Regions from separate parts of the Streptomyces sp. NPDC026301 genome, predicted to be linked through region 2. Evidence: riboswitches for the same ligand, from Rfam matches in the RefSeq annotation. Region 2 holds a riboswitch; the other holds the start of a gene.
The links. Region 2 has a riboswitch for cobalamin ahead of ACZ4MH_RS29500 (cobalamin biosynthesis protein). Riboswitches for the same ligand answer to the same signal wherever they lie in the genome.
Positions count from the first base shown of each region.

Region 1 (7,539 bases), on a different contig from region 2:
GGTGCCGCTCGGCGATCGCCCGGGCGCGGGACCGGCCGTGCCGGGCGCTGTGGTACGCCACCACGTCCGCCTCCGCGATGGCCTCGACGGCCCGCAGGGTCATCAGCGACGGGTCGCCGGGGCCCAGCCCGACCCCGTACAGCTTCCCGGTGCCGCCGCTGTTCAGAGGAGCGGCGCCGCTCTCCGTGGGGGTGCTCATTCCGCGGTGCTCGCAATCGCGTTGACGGCGGACGCGGCCATCGCGCTGCCGCCGCGACGGCCCCGCACCACCAGGTAGTCCAGGCCCAGCGTGTTCGCCGCGAGGGCGTCCTTCGACTCGGCCGCGCCGATGAAGCCCACCGGTATGCCGAGGACGGCCGCCGGGCGCGGCGCGCCCTCCGCGACCATCTCCAGCAGCCGGAACAGGGCGGTCGGCGCGTTGCCCACGGCCACCACCGAGCCCTCCAGCAGGCCGCGGTCGCGCCAGAGCTCCAGCGCGGCGGCGCTGCGCGTGGTGCCCAGCTTCTCGGCCAGTTCGGGCACGCCCGGCTCCGAGAGGGTGCACACCACGGCGTTGTCGGCGGGCAGCCGCTTGCGGGTGACCCCGCTGGCGACCATCTGCGCGTCGCACAGAATGGGCGCGCCGGCGTGCAGCGCCTTACGGGCGCGGGCCACCACGTCCGGGGAGTACCCGAGGTCGCGGACGAGATCGGTCATGCCGCAGGCGTGGATCATCCGGACCGCGACCTGGGAGACGTCCGCGGGCAGCCCCGCGAGGTCCGCCTCCGCGCGGATGGTGGCAAAGGACTGGCGGTAGATCTCCGCCCCGTCCTTCTCGTAGTCGAACACGGTGCTCTCGCTCATCTCGTCGCTGTGGTCGCTGTGGTCGCTGTGGTCGTGCGCGCTGCCGCCACGGCGACGGCAAGATCCGGTACATCGGAAGTGCCCGGCGCATCGGGAGGAACCGGTGCATCAGAAAGGACCGGTGCATCACCTAGGTCCGGTACATCAGATACACCTGAAGACACGTTCATGTCTGCGGCGTCGCTCACGACAGTACGCAGAGCCACTTCGCGCGCCGCGACCCGGTACCCGTCGACCTCGTAGCCCTCGGGGGTGGCGACCACGTCCACCCAGTGGCCCTGCGGGTGACCGCAGCGGCGCGCACAGCCCGACCAGTACACGGGCAGCCCGCCGCCCGTCCCGAGCGCCGTCGCGGCGTCCGCCCGCACGTCGGCCAGCGACTTGGCGCAGCCGGGGCGGCCGATGCAGGCGCCGACGCCGTGCCAGGGGGAGGCGGCGTCGGTGATCAGGCCGGCCGCCGCCAGGTCGCGCAGCCGGGCGTCGGCGGTGGGGCCGTCGAGGCCGGGCACGACCACGCCGCGCCACGGGGTCAGCCGTACTTCACCGGCGCCGTCCGCGCGGGCCGCGTCGGCCAGCAGCCGCCACTGGTCGGCGGTCAGGGTGCCGAGGGGGGCGAGGACGGACAGCGCCCGGTGGCCGACGGGGCCGTCGACGATCCCGGGGGCGGGCGCCGCCTCCGTAGGCAGCGAGGCGCTCGCCACATACGTGCAGGGAATGCCGGCCGTCTCCAGTCGGCGGGCCGTCGTGCGCACCAACGGGCCCGCGCCGTCCGGCAGATCGCGCACCCGCCACGTACGGGAGCCGATCTCCGCCGCCGCCTCCAGGAACACCTCGGCCGCGCACAGCGCGCCCCGAGGAGCGTCGGCACCGCGCACCCGAAGGGCGCCGTCCGCCGCCCCCACGTGCAGCAGCGCGTCGCCCCCCGAGGCGATCAATGTCACATCCGCCCCCAGCGCCGCCATGTCCCCGCGCCCGTCGTCCAGCGCGAACAGGAAGCGTCCGGAGAGCGCGGTCGCGGCCTCGCTCGCGCACAACAGGCCGTCCAGGGCGCGCAACCAGGGGCGTACGTCCGCGTGTCCGGCGCCGTCGAGGCCGGACAGCGGGGAGGCGACGACGTTGCGTACCCGTTCGTGGCGGTACGAGGGCAGCAGTCCGGCCGCGTCGAGCAGGCCCGCCAGGGCCGCGCCGCAGTCGCCGTCCAGGCCGCGCAATTGCACATTCCCGCGCGAGGTGAGGTGCAGCGCGCCGTCCCCGAGGCGGACCGCCGCGTCGGCCAGCGCGGCCGCCTGAGGAGCGGTCAGTACGCCGCCGGGCACCCGGACGCGGGCCAGCGCACCGTCGTCCGCCATGTGCAGCCGCAAAGTGCCCGGGCAGGCGTCGGAGCGAACCGGTATGGGGGGTTCGTCCCGAGGTGGAGGGTTGGTCGCCGTGGGCATGGCGGCGAGCATACCGACCCCGTCCCGGGCGTCCGCCCCGCGCTCGGGGAGCGGCCCTTACTATGCTCACGGCGGGCCATCCGGTCCGTCATCATCGCCGGCGACGGCGACAGGGGAGGAAGCCCGGTGCGAATCCGGCGCGGTCCCGCCACTGTGAGCCCGGCCCCAGCGGCCGGGTGAGCCAGGAACTCCCCTTCCCCAGCACTCGGCTCCGCCCGGGCGGGGGAGATCCATTCCGACACCGCCCGGGGCGCGGACCCCGAGGAAGGCCCGACGCCGCATGCTGCATTCGTCCGAGGACAGCGCCCCCGAGCACCGCAGGATCCTGCTCCTGTCGACCTCCGACACCGATCTGCTCAGCGCCCGCGCGGCGAGCGGTCCGGTCGGCTACCGCTTCGCCAACCCCGCCCGGCTGGACCTCGACGAGCTGCCCGGCCTGCTGGACGGCTGCGACCTGGTCGTCGTACGCCTCCTCGGCGGTATCCGCGCCTGGCAGGAGGGCCTGGACCAGCTGCTCGCCGACGGCCGCCCCGTCGTCGTGCTCACCGGCGAACAGGCCCCCGACGCCCAGCTGATGGCCGCCTCGACCGTCCCGGTCGGCATCGCCGCCGAGGCGCACGCCTACCTCGCGCACGGCGGCCCGGCCAACCTGGAGCAGCTGGCCCGCTTCCTCTCCGACACCGTGCTGCTGACCGGCCACGGCTTCGAGCCGCCGGCCGCCGCGCCCTCCTGGGGCCCGCTGGAGCGCACGGCCCGTAAGGACGTCGCCCCGGACGCCCCCACGGTTGCGGTGCTCTACTACCGCGCCCACCACATGAGCGGGAACACCGCCTTCGTGGACGCGCTGTGCGGCGCGATCGAGGACGCGGGCGCCCGCCCGCTGCCGCTGTACGTCGCCTCCCTGCGCGCCCCCGAGCCCGAGCTGATCGACGCGCTGCGCGCCGTCGACGTGATCGTCACCACGGTGCTCGCGGCAGGCGGCACCAAGCCCGCGACGGCCTCGGCCGGCGGCGACGACGAGTCCTGGGACGCGGGGGCCCTCACCGGCCTGGACGTGCCGGTGCTGCAGGCGCTCTGCCTGACCGGTTCGCGCGCCGACTGGGAGGAGAACGACGAGGGCGTCTCGCCGCTGGACGCGGCCAGCCAGATCGCCGTGCCCGAGTTCGACGGCCGCCTGATCACCGTGCCGTTCTCCTTCAAGGAGATCGACGAGGACGGCCTCCCGGCGTACGTCGCCGACCCCGAGCGCGCGTCGCGGGTCGCCGGCATCGCCGTACGCCACGCCCGGCTGCGCCACATCGCGCCCGCCGACAAGCGGGTGGCGCTGGTGCTCTCCGCGTACCCGACCAAGCACTCCCGCATCGGCAACGCGGTCGGCCTGGACACCCCCGCCTCCGCCGTCGAGCTGCTGCGCCGCCTCCGGGAGGAGGGGTACGACTTCGGGCCCGAGGAGGAGATCCCCGGCCTGGTCTCCGGCGACGGCGACGAGCTGATCCGCGCGCTCATCGAGGCCGGCGGCCACGACCAGGACTGGCTCACCGAGGAGCAGCTGGCCCGCAACCCCGTCCGCATCCCGGCCGCCGACTACAAGCGCTGGTACGCGACCCTCCCCGCCGAGCTGCGCAAGTCCGTCGAGGAGCACTGGGGCCCGGCGCCCGGCGAGATGTTCCTCGACCGCAGCCGCAACCCCGAGGGCGACATCGTGCTGGCCGCGCTGCGCCGCGGCAATCTGCTGATCCTCATCCAGCCGCCGCGCGGCTTCGGCGAGAACCCGATCGCGATCTACCACGACCCCGATCTGCCGCCCTCGCACCACTACTTGGCGGCCTACCGCTGGATCGCCGCCGCTGCCGAGGACGGCGGCTTCGGCGCCGACGCCATGATCCACCTGGGCAAGCACGGCAACCTGGAGTGGCTGCCCGGCAAGAACGCGGGTCTCTCCGCGGCCTGCGGCCCGGACGCAGCCCTCGGCGACCTCCCCCTCATCTACCCGTTCCTGGTCAACGACCCGGGCGAGGGCACCCAGGCCAAGCGCCGTGTCCACGCCACCCTCGTCGACCACCTCGTACCGCCGATGGCCCGCGCCGATTCGTACGGCGACATCGCGCGCCTGGAGCAGCTGCTCGACGAGTACGCGCAGATCTCGTCCATGGACCCGGCCAAGCTGCCCGCCATCCGCGCGCAGATCTGGACCCTCATCCAGGCCGCCCGGCTCGACCACGACCTCGGTCTGGAGGACCGCCCGGACGACGACGGCTTCGACGACTTCCTGCTGCACATCGACGGCTGGCTGTGCGAGGTCAAGGACGCCCAGATCCGCGACGGGCTGCACGTACTGGGCGGCGCGCCGGCCGGCGCGCCCCGCGTCGACCTGGTCCTCGCGATCCTGCGCGCCCGGCAGATCTGGGGCGGTACTTCCGCCCTGCCCGGCCTGCGCGAGGCGCTCGGCCTGGACGAGTCCGCGGCCACCCGCACCACCGCCGACGCCGCAGAGGAGCAGGCCCGCACCCTGGTCCAGGCGATGGAGGACGCGGGCTGGGACCCGGCGGCGGTGGCCGACGTGGCCGCCGACCACGGGCAGCAGGTCGCCGACATCCTCGACTTCGCCGCCCGCGAGGTCATCCCGCGCCTCGCCGGCACCACCGCCGAACTCGACCACGTCGTGCACGCCCTGAAGGGCGGCTTCGTGCCGGCGGGCCCCTCCGGCTCGCCGCTGCGCGGCCTGGTCAACGTCCTGCCGACCGGCCGCAACTTCTACTCCGTCGACCCCAAGGCCGTCCCCTCGCGGCTCGCCTGGGAGACCGGACAGGCGCTCGCCGACTCGCTGCTGGAGCGGTACAGGACCGACAACGGCGACTGGCCCACCTCGGTCGGCCTGTCCCTGTGGGGCACGAGCGCGATGCGCACCGCGGGCGACGACGTGGCGGAGGCCCTCGCGCTGCTCGGCGTCCGCCCCGTCTGGGACGACGCCTCGCGCCGCGTGACCGGCCTGGAGCCGGTCCCGCTCGCCGAGCTGGGCCGCCCCCGCATCGACGTCACCCTGCGCATCTCCGGCTTCTTCCGGGACGCCTTCCCGCACACCATCGGCCTGCTGGACGACGCGGTACGCCTGGTGGCCGGCCTCGACGAGCCCGCCGACCAGAACTTCGTACGGGCGCACGCGCAGGCCGACCTCGCCGAGCACGGTGACGAACGCCGCGCCACCACCCGTATCTTCGGCTCCCGCCCGGGGACGTACGGCGCGGGCCTGCTCCAGCTCATCGACTCGCGCGACTGGCGCACCGACGCCGACCTCGCGGAGGTCTACACGGTGTGGGGCGGCTACGCGTACGGCCGCGGCCTGGACGGCTGCTCGGCCCGCGAGGAGATGGAGACGGCGTACAAGCGCATCGCCGTCGCCGCGAAGAACACCGACACCCGCGAGCATGACATCGCGGACTCGGACGACTACTTCCAGTACCACGGCGGCATGGTGGCCACCGTGCGCGCGCTGAAGGGCACGGCACCGGAGGCGTACATCGGCGACTCCACCCGACCGGAGACCGTCCGCACCCGCACCCTGGTCGAGGAGACCTCCCGCGTCTTCCGTGCCCGCGTGGTGAACCCCAAGTGGATCGAGGCGATGCGCCGCCACGGCTACAAGGGCGCCTTCGAACTGGCCGCGACGGTCGACTACCTCTTCGGGTACGACGCGACCACGGGCGTCGTCGCCGACTGGATGTACGACAAGCTCACCCAGGCCTACGTCATGGACCCGGAGAACCGCGCGTTCCTCCAGGAGGCGAACCCCTGGGCGCTGCACGGCATCGCCGAACGGCTCCTGGAGGCGGAGTCGCGCGGCATGTGGGCCGAGCCCGACCCCGCCGCGCTCGAAGCGCTCCGCGAGATCTACCTGGAGACGGAGGGCGACCTGGAGGGCGACGGCTGAGCCCGGCCTCGTCGTATCGTGGGGGAGGGCGCTTCGCCCCTCCCCCACGCCTCCCGTACGCCCCCGCCCGACGCCGGGCGTGCCCGAATACGACAGGTCCCCTCCTCCTTGTCCTCCCCTGCGCTCTCCCCGGCCGCCCGGCTGCGCGGCTTCCGTCCGCCGTGGCTGTCCCCGAAGGTCTTCCGTACCGAGGTACTGGCCGGCCTGGTCGTCGGCCTCGCGCTGATCCCGGAGGCGATCTCCTTCTCGGTCATCGCCGGCGTCGATCCCAAGATCGGGCTGTTCGCGGCCTGCACCATGGCCATGGTGATCGCCTTCGTCGGCGGCCGGCCCGCGATGATCTCCGCCGCCACCGGCGCCGTGGCCCTGGTCGTGGCGCCGGTCACCCGCGAGTACGGCCTCGGTTATCTGATCGCGACCGTCATCCTGGCCGGCGTCTTCCAGATCGTCCTCGGCGCGCTGGGCGTGGCGAAGCTGATGCGGTTCGTACCGCGCTCGGTGATGATCGGCTTCGTCAACGCGCTGGGCATCCTGCTCTTCACCGCCCAGATACCCAATCTGCGCGACGTGCCGTGGGCGGTCTACCCGTTGGTGGCGGCCGGTCTCGCCCTGATGGTGTGCTTCCCCAAGGTCACCAAGGCCGTGCCCGCGCCGCTCGTCTCCATCGTGATCCTCACGGTCATCACCGTGGCGGCCGGGATCGCCGTCCCCACCGTCGGCGACAAGGGCAAGCTGCCCTCCTCGCTGCCCGTACCGGGCCTCCCGGACGTCCCGTTCACCCTCCACACCCTCACCGTCATCGCCCCCTACGCGCTGGCGATGGCGCTGGTCGGGCTGATGGAGTCGCTGATGACGGCGAAGCTGGTGGACGAGATCACCGACACCCGCTCCGACAAGACCCGCGAATCCATCGGCCAGGGCATCGCCAACATCGTCACCGGCTTCTTCGGCGGCATGGGCGGCTGCGCGATGATCGGCCAGACGATGATCAACGTCAAGAACGGCGCCCGGACCCGGCTGTCCACCTTCCTCGCCGGCTTCTTCCTCCTGATCCTCTGCATCGTCCTCGGCCCGGTCGTGTCGAAGATCCCGATGGCCGCGCTGGTCGCCGTGATGGTCCTGGTCTCGGTCGGCACCTTCGACTGGCACTCCGTCCGGCCCGCCACGCTCAAGCGCATGCCGGCCGGCGAGACGGCGGTCATGGTGCTCACCGTCGCCGTCGTGGTCGCCACCGACAACCTCTCCATCGGCGTGGTCGTCGGCTCGGTCACCGCGATGGTCGTCTTCGCGCGCCGCGTCGCGCGCGTGGCCGACGTCACCGCGGTCACCGAC
Region 1 covers NZ_JBVHPN010000030.1:22,973-30,511, reverse strand. Annotated here, with positions in the region: gene ACZ4MH_RS32560 (precorrin-2 C(20)-methyltransferase) at 1-199, opposite strand, end outside; gene ACZ4MH_RS32555 (precorrin-8X methylmutase) at 196-843, opposite strand; gene cobG (precorrin-3B synthase) at 840-2,291, opposite strand; cobalamin riboswitch at 2,335-2,490, shown strand; gene cobN (cobaltochelatase subunit CobN) at 2,560-6,207, shown strand; gene ACZ4MH_RS32540 (SulP family inorganic anion transporter) at 6,316-7,539, shown strand, end outside.
Region 1: it holds a riboswitch for cobalamin, as region 2 does, so the genes downstream of both, cobN (cobaltochelatase subunit CobN) here and ACZ4MH_RS29500 (cobalamin biosynthesis protein) in region 2, are expected to answer to the same signal.

Region 2 (7,539 bases):
AGCAACTGCGGCCGCAGCTCGCCCTCTTCGGGGTTCATCGTCCCGACGAGCAGGAACCGCGCGGCGTGCCGCACGGAGACGCCCTCGCGCTCGACGTACGAGGCGCCCATGGCGGCGGCGTCGAGGAGGAGGTCGATCAGGTGGTCGTGCAGGAGGTTGACCTCGTCCACGTACAGGATGCCGCGGTGGGCGTGCGCGAGCAGGCCCGGCTCGAACGCCTTGACCCCCTCGGACAGGGCGCGCTCGATGTCGAGCGAGCCCGCCAGGCGGTCCTCCGAGGCACCCACCGGGAGTTCGACCATGCGGGCCGGACGGGCTTCGGCGGGGCTCACCTCGTGCGGCCCGTCCGGGCACTCCGGGTCCGGACCGGCGGGGTCGCAGCTGAAGCGGCAGCCGGCGACCACCGGGACGTCGGGCAGCAGATCCGCCAGCGCGCGCACGGCCGTGCTCTTGGCGGTGCCCTTCTCGCCGCGGACGAGGACCCCGCCCACCGCCGGGCTGACCGCGTTCAGCAGCAACGCCAGCCGCAGGTCGTCCATGCCGACGACAGCGGTGAACGGATACCGGGTGCTCACGTACGGATCACTCCTTCGAGTGGCTTTCGTTGGCTTCCCCTCGGGCGCGCTCACGGCGCCCCCGGCGGGACGAACGGCAGCCCCGCGGGCACCCCGTCCTCGATCAGCCGCAGCAGGGCCGCGGTGTCCGCGTGTTCTTCGATCAGGTCGCCCAGCGCGTCGAGCTGTTCCTCGCGCAGCGCGTCGAAGCAGGTGTCCGGCGCGGGCACGAACGCGCGCCCCGCGTCGGCGGCCACCCGGCGCAGGAAGGCGCGCCGGAAGCCGTCGCTCTCCAGGGAGCCGTGCCAGTGCGTGCCCCAGACGGAGCCGACGCGGCAGCCGTCCAGGAAGGCTTCGTCGCCCGCGCGGACCTGGGCGACGCCGTGGTGGATCTCGTACCCCGCCACCGGCTCGCCCAGCGCCTCGCCCGCCGGCCGCGCGAGGGTCTTCTCCGCCGCGAACCGCACCCGTACGGGCAGCAGTCCGAGCCCGTCGACGGCCCCGGCCCGCGACTCCACCTCGTCCTCGATGTGCTCGGCGAGCATCTGGAAGCCGCCGCAGATGCCGAGCACCGGGCGGCCTTCCGCGGCGCGGCGGGCGATCGCGTCCGCGAGGCCGCGCTCGCGCAGCCACTGCAGGGCCCGTACGGTCCCGCGGGTGCCGGGCAGTACGACCAGGTCCGCGTCGGCCAGCTCCTCGGGCCGGTCCACGAAGCGCACCACGACGCCCGGTTCGGCGGCGAGCGCGTCGACGTCCGTGAAGTTCGACATCAGGGGGACGGCGGCGACCGCGACGCGCAGGACGTCGCTGCCGTGCGGCGGCGCCACGACGCTCTCGCGGACCGCGCCCCGCAGGGACACCCGCAGGCCGTCCTCCTCGTCGATGCCGAGCCCGTGCCGGAACGGCAGTACGCCCAGCGTCGGCCGCCCGCTCAGCTGCTTGAGCATGTCCAGGCCCGGCTCCAGCAGCGTCACGTCGCCGCGGAACTTGTTCACCAGGTAGCCCGCGATGTGCGCCTGGTCGGCCGCGGAGAGCAGCGCGGTGGTGCCGAAGAAGGACGCGAAGACGCCGCCGCGGTCGATGTCGCCGACCACGACGACGGGCAGGTTCGCGGCGCGCGCGATGCCCATGTTCACGATGTCCGTGCGGCGGAGGTTGATCTCGGCCGGGCTGCCCGCGCCCTCGCAGATCACCGCGTCGTGCGTGCGGCGCAGCTCGGTCAGGCAGTCGGTGACCGTGCCGAGCAGCTGCTCCCGGCGGCCCGCGTACAGCGTCTGCCCGGGGGACGCCCCCTCGGCCCCGCCGAAGTATCCGCGGGCGCTCATCTCGCCCACCGGCTTGCCCAGCAGGACGACCTGGCTGCTGCGGTCGCTGCCGGGCTTGAGCAGTACCGGGTTCATCAGCGCGGTCGGCTCGACACGGGCCGCCGCTGCCTGCATGGCCTGCGCCCGCCCGATCTCCGCGCCCTCGCGCGTCACGAACGAATTGAGCGACATGTTCTGCGCCTTGAAGGGCGCGACCTTGACGCCCTTGCGGGTCAGCCAGCGGCAGATGCCCGCCGTGACCACGCTCTTGCCCGCGTCCGACGTCGTCCCGGCGACCAGCAGGCCGCCACCGAGAGTCCTGTCCGTACCGCTCACCGGGATCTCCTCGCCTTCCGCGCTCCGCGCACCGCGCCCACGGCGATCCGCGCCCCGACCGTCGTCACCAGCGCCAGCGCGCTCACCCGGCGCGACAGCCGCACCGCGCGCGCGATGTCCGCGCCGTCGACCGCGCGTGCGCCGTCGTTGAGCACCGGCCGGTGCTCGACCCGCCCCGCGTAGGCGAGCGTGCCGCCCAGCCGTACGCCGAGCGCGCCCGCGAACGAGGCTTCCACCGGGCCCGCGTTGGGGCTCGGGTGCCGCTTTCCGTCGGCCCGCCAGGCGCGCCACGCGCCGCGCGGGTCGGGCCCGGCGACGGTGGCCAGTGCGGCGGTCAGCCGGGCGCCGGGCCAGCCCGCCACGTCGTCCAGCCGGGCCGAGGCCCAGCCGTACCGGCGGTAGCGCGCCGACTTGTGCCCCACCATCGCGTCGAGCGTGTTGACGGCACGGAAGGCGACCAGCCCCGGAACGCCGCCCACGGCGCCCCAGACCAGCGCGCCCACCACCGCGTCGGAGGTGTTCTCGGCGACGGACTCCACCACCGCGCGGGCCATCTGCGGCCCGTCCAGTGCCTGCGGGTCGCGGCCGCACAGGTGCGGCAGCCGCTCGCGCGCCACGTCCAGATCGCCGGCCTCCAGCGCGCTCCCGATGGCGCGCGCCTCCCGGCCCAGCGTCGTACCGCCCAGCACGGCCCAGGTGGCGGCGGCGGTCAGCGCGATGCGGGCGGGGGCGCAGTTGCGTACGGCACGGGAGAGCAGCGCGGCGCCCACGGCGGCCCCGCCGGCGCACAGCGCGGTGTGCGCCGCTCCGTATCCGCGGTGGTCGCGCCACAGCCCGCGCTCCACGGCGCCCGCGGCCCGCCCGAAGGCGGCCACCGGGTGGCCGCGGCGGGGATCGCCCACGGCCAGGTCGCCGAGAAAGCCCAGAGCCGCGCCGCACGCATAGGTGGCGTGTTCGGCACGCATCGTCGGATCAGCCCGCCGTCGTGCCTCGGAGGGACGGCCGTACGCGGTCGCGTACCGGGCGTACGGCGCAGGAAGGCAGGGGTCTCGGCTCGGGGCCCGGCATGGCGTGTGTCCTCACTCAGGGTCCGCGCCCTGGCTCGACGTGACGGGCGACGAGAGTCTCCTGGCTCCCGGATCGGCGCTGCCCCCGGCCTTCCAGCCCGTGTCTGCGGCGGGCCGTGGCCTCTTCTGGAGGAGCGCTCCCCGGTGACAGTGGCGGGACCGCGCCGGATTCTCACCGGACTTCCTCATCTGTCGCCGAATGGCACCGGGCAGTCCACCACGTGCCGCGAATGCCCGTCAACTCACCCTTGACCTGCGACGCGGGCGTATGGCAGAGCATGTGGCCGACACCACAGGCCGGGCGCCGGGGAAGCGGGCGGACGACGAAGGCGCCCGGTGCCGCGGAAGGAACCGCGGCGCCGGGCGCCTTCAGGTGCTGCGTGAGTGCCTCAGCCGGTGACGATCAGGAAGATGCCGTAGCCGACGGCCGCGAGGCAGAGCGCGAAGCAGGCGTAGCCGCCGGTGCGGGCCGCGGCGGAGGAGCCGCCGCCGACGGCCGCCGCGGCGGCCGCCTCGCCCTCCTGGCGGGGCTTGCGGGACGTGCCCACGATGCCCAGGGTGAACAGGCCCACCATCCCGACGGTCACCACGAGGGTGGTGCCGAAGACCTGGCCGAGTGCCGCCCAGTCGATGTTCATGGCGTGAGTTCCTTAACGCGAGCGCCCGGCGTCAGCGGACGGCCGAGGCGGCGGGGGAGCGGGAGGCGGACGGGGACTGCGCCGGGATGCCGTCGATGGAGCCGGCGCCGGCCGTGGTCGCGCCCGCGGGCGGCGGGGTGACGGTCTGCAGCGCGGCGGTGACGACACCGGCCGGCTCGACGTCGTTGACGTTGCTGTGGTCCACCGGCTTGCGGCGGGAGGCGGCCCAGATGGCGCCGCAGACCGCGAGGCCGAGGACGGCGACGGCGGTGACGCCCCAGGTGCCCTGGCCGGCCAGGAAGGCCGCGCCCGCGGCCACCAGCGCGGCGGCCGGCAGCGTCAGGCCCCAGGCGATCACCATCCGGCCCGCCGTGGACCAGCGGACCACGCCGCCCTTGCGGCCGAGGCCGGAGCCCATGACCGCACCGGAGCAGACCTGGGTGGTGGAGAGCGCGAAGCCGAGGTGCGAGGAGGCGAGGATGGTCACCGCCGCGCCGGTCTGGGCGGCGAAGCCCTGCGGCGGCTGGATGTCGGTGATCCCCTTGCCCATCGTGCGGATGATCCGCCAGCCGCCCAGGTACGTGCCGAGCGCGATGGCGAGACCGGCCGAGGCGATGACCCACAGGGGCGGGTCGGCGTGCGGGGCGACCACACCGCCGGTGATCAGCGCCAGGGTGATGACACCCATCGTCTTCTGGGCGTCGTTGGTGCCGTGCGCGAGGGAGACCAGGGCGGCCGAGGCGATCTGCCCGGCGCGGTAGCCCTTGGCGGTGTCCTCGTCGGCGCGGTTGCGGGCCAGCCGGTACGTGAGCCGGGTGGCGGCCGTCGCGGCGATGCCCGCGACGATCGGCGCGGCCACGGCCGGGATGAGGACCTTCATGACGACCGCGTCGGCGTTGACCCCGCCGATGCCGACGGACACCAGGGTCGCGCCGATCAGGCCGCCGAAGAGGGCGTGCGAGGAGCTGGAGGGGAGGCCGGCGAGCCACGTCAGCAGGTTCCAGACGATCGCGCCCACCAGGCCGGCGAAGATCACTTCGGGCCGGATGCCGGCGCCTTCGTCGATGATGCCCCCGGAGATGGTCTTGGCCACCTCGACGGAGAGGAACGCGCCGACGAGGTTCAGCGCCGCCGACATCGCCACCGCGACTTTGGGCTTGAGGGCCCCCGTGGAGATGGTGGTGGCCATGGCGTTGGCCGTGTCGTGGAAGCCGTTCGTGAAGTCGAACACCAAGGCCGTGACGATCACGATCCCGATGAGAAGCGTGATGTGTTCCATTCACCCAGGCAATCAGTTCGATGGTCAGTGACGCGAACGACCGTAGGGAGGGTGGGTGAACGGAAGATGAACGACAACGGGCCTGGTGGTGACGCCCCCGCCGATTTCGTGCGGAGGCGCCTCACCGGTCACTCGGGGTTCATCCAGAGGTGTACAGAACGTGCTTTGCGTCGAGGCGCTTCCTAGCCCGCGGCGAACCTGCGGAGCTGGTCGAACGAGCCGTTCCAGGCGTTCTGGTCGCCCGGCAGCGCGCCCTTGTTGGAGTACTGCCAGATGCTGAGGAAGTCCCAGCCCTTCGGCAGCTTGCCGGGCTGCCCGTGCCAGGATGCCAGCCACAGCGGGTGGCTCTTCGCGAAGGCGCCGCTGCCGCCGGTGCAGGTGTTCCACCAGCGCGTGGTCGTGTAGATCACCGGCCGGCGCCCGGTCTGCCGCTTGATCTCGTCGCTGAAGCTCCAGATCCAGCGGACCATCTTCTTCTTGCTCACGCCGTAGCACTTGTGCTTCTTGCTGTACGGGTTGTGCTCGATGTCCAGGGCCGGCGGCAGCGTCCGGCCGCCCGCCGTCCACCGGCCGCCGTGGCTGAGCAAGTACCGGGCCTGTGCGGCGCCGGAGGACTCGTCCGGCACCGCGAAGTGGTACGCGCCGTGCAGCAGGCCGGCCTTGCGCGCGCCGCCGTACTGCCTGTCGAAGTAGGGGTTGGTGTAGGAGGTCGATTCGGTGGCCTTGACGTAGACGAACCGCGCGCCGTTCGCCCGGGCTTCCGGCCAGTCGACGTTCTTCTGGTGCGAGGAGACGTCGTGGCCGTGCGGTACGCCGGACGCCGCCGAGGGGCTCGCGGCGGCGAGTTCGGTGAGTGCGGCGCCGGCCAGTGCGGCCAGCGTCAGGGCGGTTGCGGTGGCGGCGGTGGTCAGGCGGGGCAGTAAGGCCGGTGAGTGGTCACCTTTGTGGTCACGAGCCATGGTTCCCCCCGGATGGCGACGTGCATGACAAATCACCCAGAGACTATTGGATGATCCCGAGATGGCGGCGACCTCCGGCCAATCACCGGTTACCACTGAGATATCCCGGTTTGGGGGATACCGGAGGGGAATGGTCCGCCTTACAGTGCCGCGGCTGCGCGGGGGGCGGCCGGTACGGTGCGGAGCCCAGGTACGTCAGGAGGGAGTGGGGCGGGATGGCGGAGCGGGAGCCGGGACCGGTGCGAGAGGTGGCGGAGGCGTGGGACGCGCTGGTGGCCGCGGCGCGGCGCACGGTGGCCGACGGACTGGTGGTCGGCACGTCGGGGAACGTGTCGGTGCGCGCCGGCGGACTGGTGCTCGTCACGCCCAGCGGCGTCCCGTACGACCGGCTCGGGCCGGACGACCTGGTGGCCGTGGACCCGGCGGACGGGCGGCAGGTGGCGGGCGCGCTGCGGCCGACGAGCGAGCTGCCGATGCACCTCGCGGTGTACCGCCACACCAGTGCCACCGCTGTCGTCCACACCCACGCGGTGCACGCCACCGCTGTCTCCACCCTGGTCCCCGAACTCCCGCCGGTGCACTACATGACCGCGGCCCTCGGCGGCACCGTCCGGGTTGCCTCATATGCGACGTACGGCAGTCAGGAGTTGGCCGACAACATGCTGCACGCGCTGCGCGGCCGCACGGGCGTGCTGCTGCAGAACCACGGCACCCTCACCTACGGCGACACCCTCGACCAGGCGTACGACCGTACGGCGCAGCTGGAGTGGATGTGCCGGCTGTGGCTGACCGCCGCGTCCGTCCCCGGCCACACGCCGTCCCTGCTCTCCGAAGGCCAGCTCGCCGAGGCGGGCGAGCGGCTGCGGGGGTACGGGCAGCAGGGCTGAGGGCCGGGTGCGCTTCCGGGGCGCGGCGGGCCGCGGATGGCCGGGTCCGTCACCCGGCCGGAGCGGCCCACTGGCCAGGCGCGGCCCGGGTCCCCAGACTGGGGAGGGTGCGCCTGGGTACCGCGGCGGCAGCGGCCGTCACCACCGTGATCGGTACCGGAGCGGCCGCGTTGGCGGCCGGCCGGTATGCCAGCGACGTCGCTCTGAAACCCACTCCCGACCGGCCGTTCCCCGGCGACGGGCGGCTGACGGTGCACGGCACCACGGGGGACCGGGTCACGCTCACCCGCAGCCTGTCCGCGCTGCGGCCCGGCCGGTACGGCCTGACGGGCCGCGGCTGCCACGCGGTGATCGGCCCGGTGTGCGACGGCGAGCCGCACGCGGCCGACACGGTCGTCCGGCGCCTGGAGCGGATCACCCACGGGGCCCTCGCGCGCGGCACCCGTATGCGGCTGACCCCGCAGGTGTACATCGGCAGCCCCTCCGACGCGCTCGGCCTGGAGTGCGCCGACGTG
Region 2 covers NZ_JBVHPN010000021.1:52,633-60,171, reverse strand. Annotated here, with positions in the region: gene ACZ4MH_RS29510 (putative cobaltochelatase) at 1-575, opposite strand, end outside; gene ACZ4MH_RS29505 (cobyric acid synthase) at 626-2,194, opposite strand; gene ACZ4MH_RS29500 (cobalamin biosynthesis protein) at 2,191-3,159, opposite strand; cobalamin riboswitch at 3,297-3,495, opposite strand; gene ACZ4MH_RS29495 (hypothetical protein) at 3,651-3,899, opposite strand; gene ACZ4MH_RS29490 (inorganic phosphate transporter) at 3,931-5,178, opposite strand; gene ACZ4MH_RS29485 (lysozyme) at 5,361-6,137, opposite strand; gene ACZ4MH_RS29480 (class II aldolase/adducin family protein) at 6,353-7,024, shown strand; gene ACZ4MH_RS29475 (alpha/beta hydrolase) at 7,132-7,539, shown strand, end outside.